DNA from 2 places in the Telluria sp. AZSoR62 genome. Region 2 is predicted to be linked to the other one. Evidence: riboswitches for the same ligand, from Rfam matches in the RefSeq annotation. Region 2 holds a riboswitch; the other holds the start of a gene.
What was found. A riboswitch is a leader RNA that binds a small molecule or an ion and turns the genes downstream of it on or off. The one in region 2 is predicted to bind thiamine pyrophosphate.

Region 1 (4,597 bases), on a different contig from region 2:
CCATTCCGAGCGCTGCGCCTTTGCCGCCAGCGTGATGGCCCCGGGCCTGTCGGCCAGCGTGTTCGAAGCCTACCTGGCCGGCCTGATGCAGAACGTGGGCCTGCAGGTGGCCTTCCAGGTGGCGGATCGCCATTGCGAAGGCAAGGTGCCGAACTCCGGCGCGTTCGGGATCGCGCTGTTCGAGGCCAGCCGCCAGCTGTCCTCGGTGATTGCCCGGCATTGGGATTTCCCGGCCGACGTGGTCGAAGCCATCGCGCGCTCAGGCGAGCCGGACGAGGGCGAGACGCCGCACCTGGCCCAGGCCCTGGCCCAGGGCGACCGCATCGCCAAGCTGCGCCTGCTGCTCGACGCCGGCGTGATCGAGCCGGACAACAGCCTGGTCGCCAGCGGATTGAACGGCTTCCAGCGCCGCTGCCTGGGCAAGCTGGAAGATCTCGGCGACTGAAACCTGCCTGCCACGGTCAACGTGGCAGGCTAGACCGCTTCAGAAGTCGAACTGGGCCGACAGGCGGAAGGACCGCGGCGCGCCCGGCAGCAGGTAGCCGCCCAGCGACTGGGTCACGTCGCGCCAGTAGAACTTGTCGAAGACGTTGTCGACGCGGGCGCGCAGGATCGTGTTCATCCCCCCGAACCTCAAAGCATAGGACGCGCCCAGGCCAGCCACATGGTAGCCCGGCACCACCGCCCGGTTGGCCGGATCGAAGGCCTTGCTGCCGGAGTACTGCCACAGCGCGTCCACTTTCAAACCAGCCAACGCCGGCACCGCATATTCCACCCACGCAGTCGAACGAAGCTGCGGCACGTTGGTCACGCGCTTGCCTTCGACGGCGGCGTCGCCGGTGCCGGTCTGCTTCGCGTCCAGCGCCATCATCGACAGGCTGTAGTTCAGGTCCGCATGGAGCTTGCCCTGGGCCGCCAGCTCGAACCCGCGGTGCTGCTGCTCGCCGGCGCGCACAAAGGTGCCGGCGGCGTTCACGTATTCCAGGCCCTGCTTGATGTCGAACAGCGCGGCCGAGACCATGACCGCATTGCTGACGACGCCCTTTACGCCCAGTTCCAGCTGCTTCGAGCGGCTCGGCGGCAGGGCGGTGTTCTCGTTGGTGGTGCCCATCTCGGCGATGCCGCCGTGCTGCAGCCCGTGGCTGAGCGACCCATAAACGCTCCAGTCGCGCGCCGGCTTGTAGACCAGCGCCACGCTCGGCAGCACGAAGCTGTCATTCGCCTTGACGCGCGGCTGGCCGATCTCGGCCAGCTCGTCGCGCTTGAGTTTCACGTAGCGCAGGCCGGCGTGCAGTGTGAACCTCTGCGACAAGGTAGCGACGTCCTGCACGAACAGCGAAGTCTCGCGGTCGCTGCGGCGCTCCATCACCGGGCCGGTGGCGGGATTGCCCGGGGCCGGATCGACCTGCAGGTTATTGTAGATGTTGCTGTAGCCGGCGTAGTCGTAGACGTATTCGCCGAAGCTGTCGTGGCGCTCCGACATGGCCGCGCCCACACTCAAGGCATGGCGCACCGCGCCCGTGTTGAAGCGTCCCTGCAGCATCGCCTGCGCGCCCCACGGGGTCTTGCGCTCGCCCACGCTCTGGTAGTCGTAGACGTCGTAGTCGCCGTTGGAACAGTAGCCAGGATAGTAGCCTTCGGCCTCGTTGCTGCAGCCGTAGGGGAAGGCGGTGTAGTCGTCGCGCTTGAACCAGTGCTTGTTGGCGTTGGCCGTGAAGGTCCAGTCCGGATTGATGCGGTATTCAAAGCGCAGCCCGAGGTTGCTGCTGTCGGTGTCCACGGGTTTGGTCCAGGACTGGTTGTTCAGCAGCGTCCTGGGCGACACGCCGGTCGGGAGTGTTTCGTTGCGGATCAGCTGGTAGCCCGGCGCCGTGATTTGCGAGCGGTGCTGGTGGTCGAGGTCCAGTTGCACCAGGGCGTCCGGGGTCAGCTGCCAGTCGAAGGCGAGCGAAGCGAACTGGCGCTCGCCGTCGGCGCCGCGCACATACGACTTCAGGTCCTCGGCGGCGGCGTTGATGCGGTAGCCGAAGCGGCGGTCCTCGAAGCGCCCGCCCAGGTCGACCGAGCCGTGCAGGGTGCCGCGCTCGCTCACCTCCACCAGCGCCGAGCGAAGCGGCGTGGCGGTCGGGCGCTTGGTCACGAAATTGACCATGCCGCCGGGCGCTGCCACGCCTGCCTGCAGGCCGGCCAGGCCGCGCAGGGTTTCGACGCGTTCCTTGTTCTCGAGCGGGATCTGGGTATCGGCCGGAATCGCGATGCCGTCCTTGCGGTAGCTGGTCGCGTTGTCGAGGGCAAAGCCGCGGATCGAGAACTGCTCGGCATACCCGACCGCGTTATAGGCGTCGCCCACCGAGGCGTCGAAACGGGCCGCGTCGGTGACGTTGCGGATCGACAGGTCCTGCATCTGGGTGCGGGTGAGGGCGCTGATCGCGGCCGGGGTGTCGAGCAGCGGCGCATCGGAAAAGCCGCCGATGCTGGCGCGGTCGCTGGCGACCCAGCGGCTGCCGGTGACGACCACCGAGGCGACGGAATCAGGCGTTTGCTGCGCCGAGGCGGTCGCGGAGAAGGCCTGCAGGACGGCGCAGGCAAGGACGGATTGCTTCAGGTTGAATGTCATGTGTTTGCTCGTCTTCGCGCGCCACGGATTGCTCATTGGGCGCGCTGCTTTTGGAAAAGCCGGAGCCAACGTGGGGGAAGGGCAAACAAGATGGGGAACTGCTTTGCGCTTTCCTTCGCTGGCATTATCCAGATCAGGTACGAAGGGTATCTCTCACCCGGATCGTGCATGGCACGTCCAGGACCCCTAGCGAGGCGGCAGTGTACCACGGTCCCGGGCGGGTGTGGTGAATGTGGCAAGCAGTGGTGGCGCTTGCGTTGCCGCTGATCGTCAAGCGGCCGTCAAATAGTCCGCTGGACTGTTTGACCTGCGAGGTGAAGCTCAGGCTTCCGCGGTCGCGGGCGCGGCCACCGTGCGCGCCTTGGCGGCGAGCGCCGGCGCCATGTGGCGCAGCATGGTGGAGCGGGTGGAGTCGCCGATGGCGCGCCAGTATTCGCGCCGCTGCGCCGCGCGCTTGCGGTGCTTGGACGGCATCTCGGACAGCGGCTTGAGGAAGAAAGGCAGCGGCACCAGGTAGCTGCGGCCCGGCATCTCGACCCCGCCCAGCACCTTCCAGAAGCCGTCGTAGGCATTCTCGAAATGCTTGGTGTCGAGCGGGTTGTAGGCGATATGCGAAGTGCACTTGATGGCCACCACGCGGTCGATGCCCACCGCCTGCGCCACGCCCTGCATGGCGGCGAAGCAGAAGAAGCTCGGCGAATTGTTCGGGAAGGCTTCTTCGAAGGCGTCGAAGGCGGCGCCGGAATCGGTCCAGCGGCCCTGGTTGCGCGTGACGAAAGGCACGGTGGGCAGGTCGACGCCGGCCAGCTGGCCATCGACCCAGGTGTAGGACAGGCGGTGCAGGTATTTGCCGTCGGCGACCAGCGAGATGGTGAGGTCGCCCTCGGCATCGCTGCGCGGCGCCATCTCCAGGCGCAGGAGGAAGGTGTGCTCGCCGCTGTCAAGCTGCGCCTGGTGCTGCCACAGGGTGAGCCCGCCGCTGCCATACACCAGCTGGTGGTAGGCATTGCTGAAAGTGCTGTCTTCGAAGCGGTAGTGCGAGAGCACGCATTGCACGCGCTGGCGGGCGCTCAGGTCATTCGCCAGGTAGCTGCGGTGGCTCAGGTGGTGGAACAGGTCGTCGTTCGGTGCGGCCGCCACGAAGCGGCGTACCAGCTCGAGACGGCACAGGGCCTGGTGCTCGCGCCAGTAGCGCAGCACGCGCAGGCTGCGCACGATGCTGAGCATCCAGGAAGCAGGCGTGTACTGGCCGCGGCGGGCGAGCCAATGCTTGGTTAAATGAGCGAAGATCATGCGGGGCGCTCCATTCGGCATAAAGTTGCGGGCGCAGCAAGGGCGCCCCTGTCTTTAACTGGATGCCCGTCAAGGGACGACGGGCTGGCTTTGCAGAAAGTTAATTCCACAAAGCATTATCTGCCGAAAAGCTAGCTTGTGCCCGGATAGTGCAAAAGCAATGAGGAAGTGAAACCTGGGTCAGAAGAAGCGGTCATGTGGTCTCTCTCTATTATTTGACTTTTTGTTTTCGCCTGACAGGCACCGCAAGCCTACCATGTTTGTGCGGCGACACGCTTCCAATTCATCGCCGATAATTGCGCCAGACCGAAACACCCTGGGGGAGCGAGATGGCGTACGAACTTTTTTACTGGCCGGGCATTCAGGGCCGGGGCGAATTCGTCCGGCTCGCGCTCGAAGAGGCCGGGGCGGAATATGTGGACGTGGCGCGGCGTCCCGGCGGCATGGACCTGCTGCTGACGGCGCTCGACACCGAAGCCCACCCCTCGTTCGCGCCGCCCTTCCTCAAGGCCGGCGAGATGACGATCGGCCAGGTCGCCAACATCCTGCTCTACCTGGGCGAGCAGCATGGCCTGGCGCCGCGCACCGACCCGGGGCGGCTCTGGACCCACCAGCTGCAGCTGACCATCGCCGACCTGGTCGCCGAGGCCCACGACACCCACCACCCGATCGCCACCTCGCTGTATT
Region 2 (4,597 bases):
GCGGTGCCGTACCAGCCGATGGTGGCCGCGCCGATCCCCGAGGTGATGTGGTCGTAGCCCGGCGCGATGTCGGTGGTGAGGGGGCCCAGCGTATAGAACGGCGCCTCGCTGCACTGCTCGAGCTGCAGGTCCATGTTCTCCTTGATCAGGTGCAGCGGCACGTGGCCCGGGCCTTCGATCATGGTCTGCACGTCGTGGCGCCAGGCCACCTGGGTGAGTTCGCCCAGGGTGCGCAGTTCGGCCAGCTGGGCCTCGTCGTTGGCGTCGTAGATCGAGCCGGGACGCAGGCCGTCGCCCAGGCTGAACGACACGTCGTAGGCCTTCATGATGGCGCAGATGTCCTCGAAATGCGTGTAGAGGAAGGACTCCTTGTGGTGGGCCAGGCACCACTTGGCCATGATCGAGCCGCCGCGCGAGACGATGCCGGTCAGGCGCTTCGCCGTCATCGGGACATAGGCCAGGCGCACGCCGGCGTGGATGGTGAAATAGTCGACGCCCTGCTCCGCCTGTTCGATCAGGGTGTCGCGGTAGATCTCCCAGCTCAGGTCCTCGGCCTTGCCGTTGACCTTTTCCAGCGCCTGGTAGAGCGGCACCGTCCCGATCGGCACTGGGGAATTGCGGATGATCCATTCGCGCGTCTCGTGGATATGCTTGCCGGTCGACAGGTCCATCACGTTGTCGGCGCCCCAGCGGATCGCCCAGGTCATCTTTTCCACTTCCTCGCCGATCGATGAGGTGACCGCCGAGTTGCCGATGTTGGCGTTGATCTTCACCAGGAAGTTGCGGCCGATGATCATCGGCTCGACCTCCGGGTGGTTGATGTTGGCCGGGATGATGGCGCGGCCGCGCGCCACTTCGCTGCGCACGAATTCCGGCGTGATTTCTAGCGGGATGCTGGCCCCGAACGACTGGCCCGGATGCTGGCGTCCCAGCAGCCCGGCGGTGCGCGCCCCCACCGGGCCCGATTCCACCAGGGAGGCCAGGTATTCGCGGCGGCGCAGGTTCTCGCGCAGGGCCACGAATTCCATCTCGGGCGTGATGATGCCCTGTCGCGCGTAGTGCATCTGGGTGACGTTGCGGCCCGGGAGCGCGCGGCGCGGCTTGCGCTGCAGGTTGAAGCGCAGCGCGGCGAGCGCCGGGTCGGCAAGGCGCGCCCGGCCGTATTCCGAGCTCGGCCCGGCCAGCTCCTCGGTATCGGCGCGCTCGCGGATCCACGGCAGGCGCGGCGACTTCAGGCCGCAGCGCAGGTCGATCGCGGCGGCGGGGTCGGTGTAGGGACCGGAGGTGTCGTAGACGAACAGCGGCGGGTTCGGCTCCCCGTCGAAGCTGCCGGGCGTGGGCGACTGGGAGATCTCGCGCATCGGTACCCGGATGTCGGGCCGGCTGCCTTCGATATAAATCTTGCGCGAATTCGGGAAGGGGGCGATGGCCGCGCTGTCGACCGTGGCGGTCGCGGCATCGAAAGCAGGTGAAGCGGGAAGCGCTGCCGTCAAGGCCGCGTCGAGTGGTGCATTCATGTGGCTCCTTTGCGAGGAGCCAGCAAAGGATTGATCGGGTGTGGCGTGACTGTGCGCATGCGCACGGCCGCCGGACCGACTGCTTCCCTTCGCTGGCATTATCCAGATCAGGTTCGGAGGGTATTTCTCACCCGCGCATGCTTCGATATGCATGTGCAGGACCCCTAGCGTGTGCTGCCGTTTCGGCAACGGAGCGGATTATAGCCGCTTGCCCGCCCATGTGTAAATACTATAAGCTCATAAGGGCAGTGCATGGGAGGCCTGCGGGCGGCGCGCCGGCGCCACGTATTTCCGGGCGGCCCGGCCAGCGTCGCCGCATCCACCCTGTCCTCCTCTATAATGTTCTTTTCAGCAAATCACATCGCCATATCATGGAATTAGCCAAGTCTTTCGAACCAGCCGACATCGAACAATATTGGCGTGCAGAGTGGGAAGGGCGCGGTTACTTCGCCGCCACCATGGAAGACGGCAAGCCGTCGTTCAGCATCCAGCTGCCGCCGCCGAACGTGACCGGCACGCTGCACATGGGCCACGCCTTCAACCAGACCGTGATGGACGGCCTGACCCGCTACTACCGCATGCGCGGCCATAACACCGCCTGGATCCCGGGCACCGACCACGCCGGCATCGCCACCCAGATCGTGGTGGAGCGCCAGCTCGACGCGCAGAAGATCTCGCGCCACGACCTGGGCCGCGACGCCTTCATCGAGAAGGTCTGGGAGTGGAAGGAAAAGTCGGGCAACACCATCACCGGCCAGATGCGCCGCATGGGCACCTCGCCCGACTGGCAGCGCGAATACTTCACGATGGACGAGACCCGCTCCAAGACGGTGTCGGAAGTCTTCGTGCGCCTGTACGAGCAGGGCCTGATCTACCGCGGCAAGCGCCTGGTCAACTGGGATCCGGTGCTGGGCACGGCGGTGTCGGACCTGGAAGTGGACTCGCAGGAAGAAGACGGCTCGATGTGGTACATCCGGTACCCGCTCGCCGACGGCTCGGGCCACCTGACGGTGGCCACCACCCGTCCTGAAACCATGCTGGGCGACGTCGCCGTGGCGGTGGACCCGACCGACGAACGCTATACCCACCTGCACGGCAAGATGCTGGTGCTGCCTTTGACCGGCCGCCAGATCCCGGTGATCGCCGACTCGTATGTGGACAAGGAATTCGGCACCGGCTGCGTGAAGATCACGCCGGGCCACGATTTCAACGACTACGCCGTCGGACAGCGCGCGGGCCTGGCGCCGATCACGATCATGACGCTCGACGCCAGGATCAACGAGAACGCCCCGAGCCAGTACCAGGGCATGGACCGCTTCGCCGCGCGCAAGCAGATCGTCGCCGACCTGGAAGCGCAAGGCCTGCTGGAACAGGTCAAGCCGCACAAGCTGATGGTGCCGCGCGGCGACCGTACCGGCGTCGTCATCGAGCCGATGCTGACCGACCAGTGGTTCGTCGCCATGAGCAAGCCGGCCCCGGAAGGCACCTTCAATCCGGGCAAGTCGATCACCGAAGTGGCGATGGAAAAAGTCGCCAGCGGCGAGATCAAGTTCGTGCCCGAGAACTGGACCACCACCTACAACCAGTGGCTGGGCAACATCCAGGACTGGTGCATCTCGCGCCAGCTGTGGTGGGGCCACCGCATCCCGGCCTGGTATGCGGAAGACGGCCAGATCGTGGTCGCGCGCAGCGAGGAAGAAGCGCAGGCCAAGGCCAAGGCAGCCGGCATCGCGGGCGCCCTGCGCCGCGACGACGACGTGCTCGACACCTGGTTCTCGTCTGCCCTGGTCCCCTTCTCGACCATGGGCTGGCCCGAGCAGACGAAGGACATGTCGATGTTCCTGCCGTCGTCGGTCTTGGTGACGGGCTTCGACATCATCTTCTTCTGGGTCGCCCGCATGGTGATGATGACGACCCACTTCACCGGCAAGGTGCCGTTCGAGACCGTGTACGTGCACGGCCTGGTGCGCGACAGCCAGGGCCAGAAGATGTCGAAGTCGAAGGGCAATACGCTCGACCCGATCGACCTGATCGACGGCATCGGCATCGAGGAACTGGTTGCCAAGCGCACCACCGGCCTGATGGACCCGCGCGCGTCGGAAAAGATCGCGAAAGCCACGCGCAAGGAATTCCCGAATGGGATCCCGGCCTTCGGCACCGACGCCGTGCGCTTCACGATGGCGAGCTACGCTTCGCTGGGCCGCAACATCAACTTCGACCTCGGCCGCTGCGAAGGCTACCGCAACTTCTGCAACAAGATGTGGAATGCGACGCGCTTCGTGATGATGAATACCGAAGGCAAGGACTGCGGCGCGCCGAACCCGGAAGACCTGTCGCAGGCCGACCGCTGGATCATCTCGCTGATGAACCGCACCGAACTCGAGGTGGCCAAGGGCTTCGCCGACTACCGCTTCGACAACATCGCCAGCACCATCTACAAGTTCGTCTGGGACGAATACTGCGACTGGTACCTGGAAGTGGCCAAGGTCTCGGTCCAGCAGGGCACCGAAGCGCAGCAGCGCGCCACCCGCCACACCCTGCTGCGCGTGCTGGAAGTGATCCTGCGCCTGGCGCATCCGATCATCCCGTTCGTGACCGAAGCGCTGTGGCAGGCCATCGCTCCGCTGGCCGGCAAGACTGGCGACAGCATCATGGTCCAGCCCTACCCGCTGGCCGACCTGTCCCAGGTCAGCGACGAAGCCGAAGCCTGGATGGCCCAGCTCAAGGACCTGACCAACGCCACCCGCAACCTGCGCGGCGAGATGAAGCTCTCGCCCTCGGTGCGCGTGCCGCTGATCGTCGAACCGGGCGCCGGGGCCGAACGCGCCGCCCTGGCCGGCTTCGCGCCCTATGTCCAGTCGCTGTGCAAGCTGGCGGAAGTGCAGATCGTCGACGCCCTGCCGGAGTCGCCGGCCGCGGTGTCGGTCGTCGGCACCACCAAGCTGATGCTGAAAGTCGAGATCGACGTCGCCGCCGAACGCGAGCGCCTGTCGAAGGAGATCGCGCGCATCGAAGGCGAGATCGCCAAGGCCAACGGCAAGCTCTCGAGCGAAAGCTTCGTGGCCCGCGCCCCGGCCGCG

Region 1: another riboswitch for thiamine pyrophosphate. It lies ahead of AC3XQU_RS17195 (TonB-dependent siderophore receptor); the one in region 2 lies ahead of thiC (phosphomethylpyrimidine synthase ThiC).

What each region holds. Positions count from the first base shown of each region.
Region 1 covers NZ_JBYTST010000011.1:55,144-59,740, forward strand. Annotated here, with positions in the region: gene AC3XQU_RS17190 (HDOD domain-containing protein) at 1-445, shown strand, start outside; gene AC3XQU_RS17195 (TonB-dependent siderophore receptor) at 485-2,617, opposite strand; TPP riboswitch at 2,711-2,815, opposite strand; gene AC3XQU_RS17200 (DUF535 family protein) at 2,939-3,910, opposite strand; gene AC3XQU_RS17205 (glutathione S-transferase) at 4,240-4,597, shown strand, end outside.
Region 2 covers NZ_JBYTST010000012.1:123,183-127,779, reverse strand. Annotated here, with positions in the region: gene thiC (phosphomethylpyrimidine synthase ThiC) at 1-1,517, opposite strand, end outside; TPP riboswitch at 1,585-1,693, opposite strand; gene AC3XQU_RS18490 (valine--tRNA ligase) at 1,889-4,597, shown strand, end outside.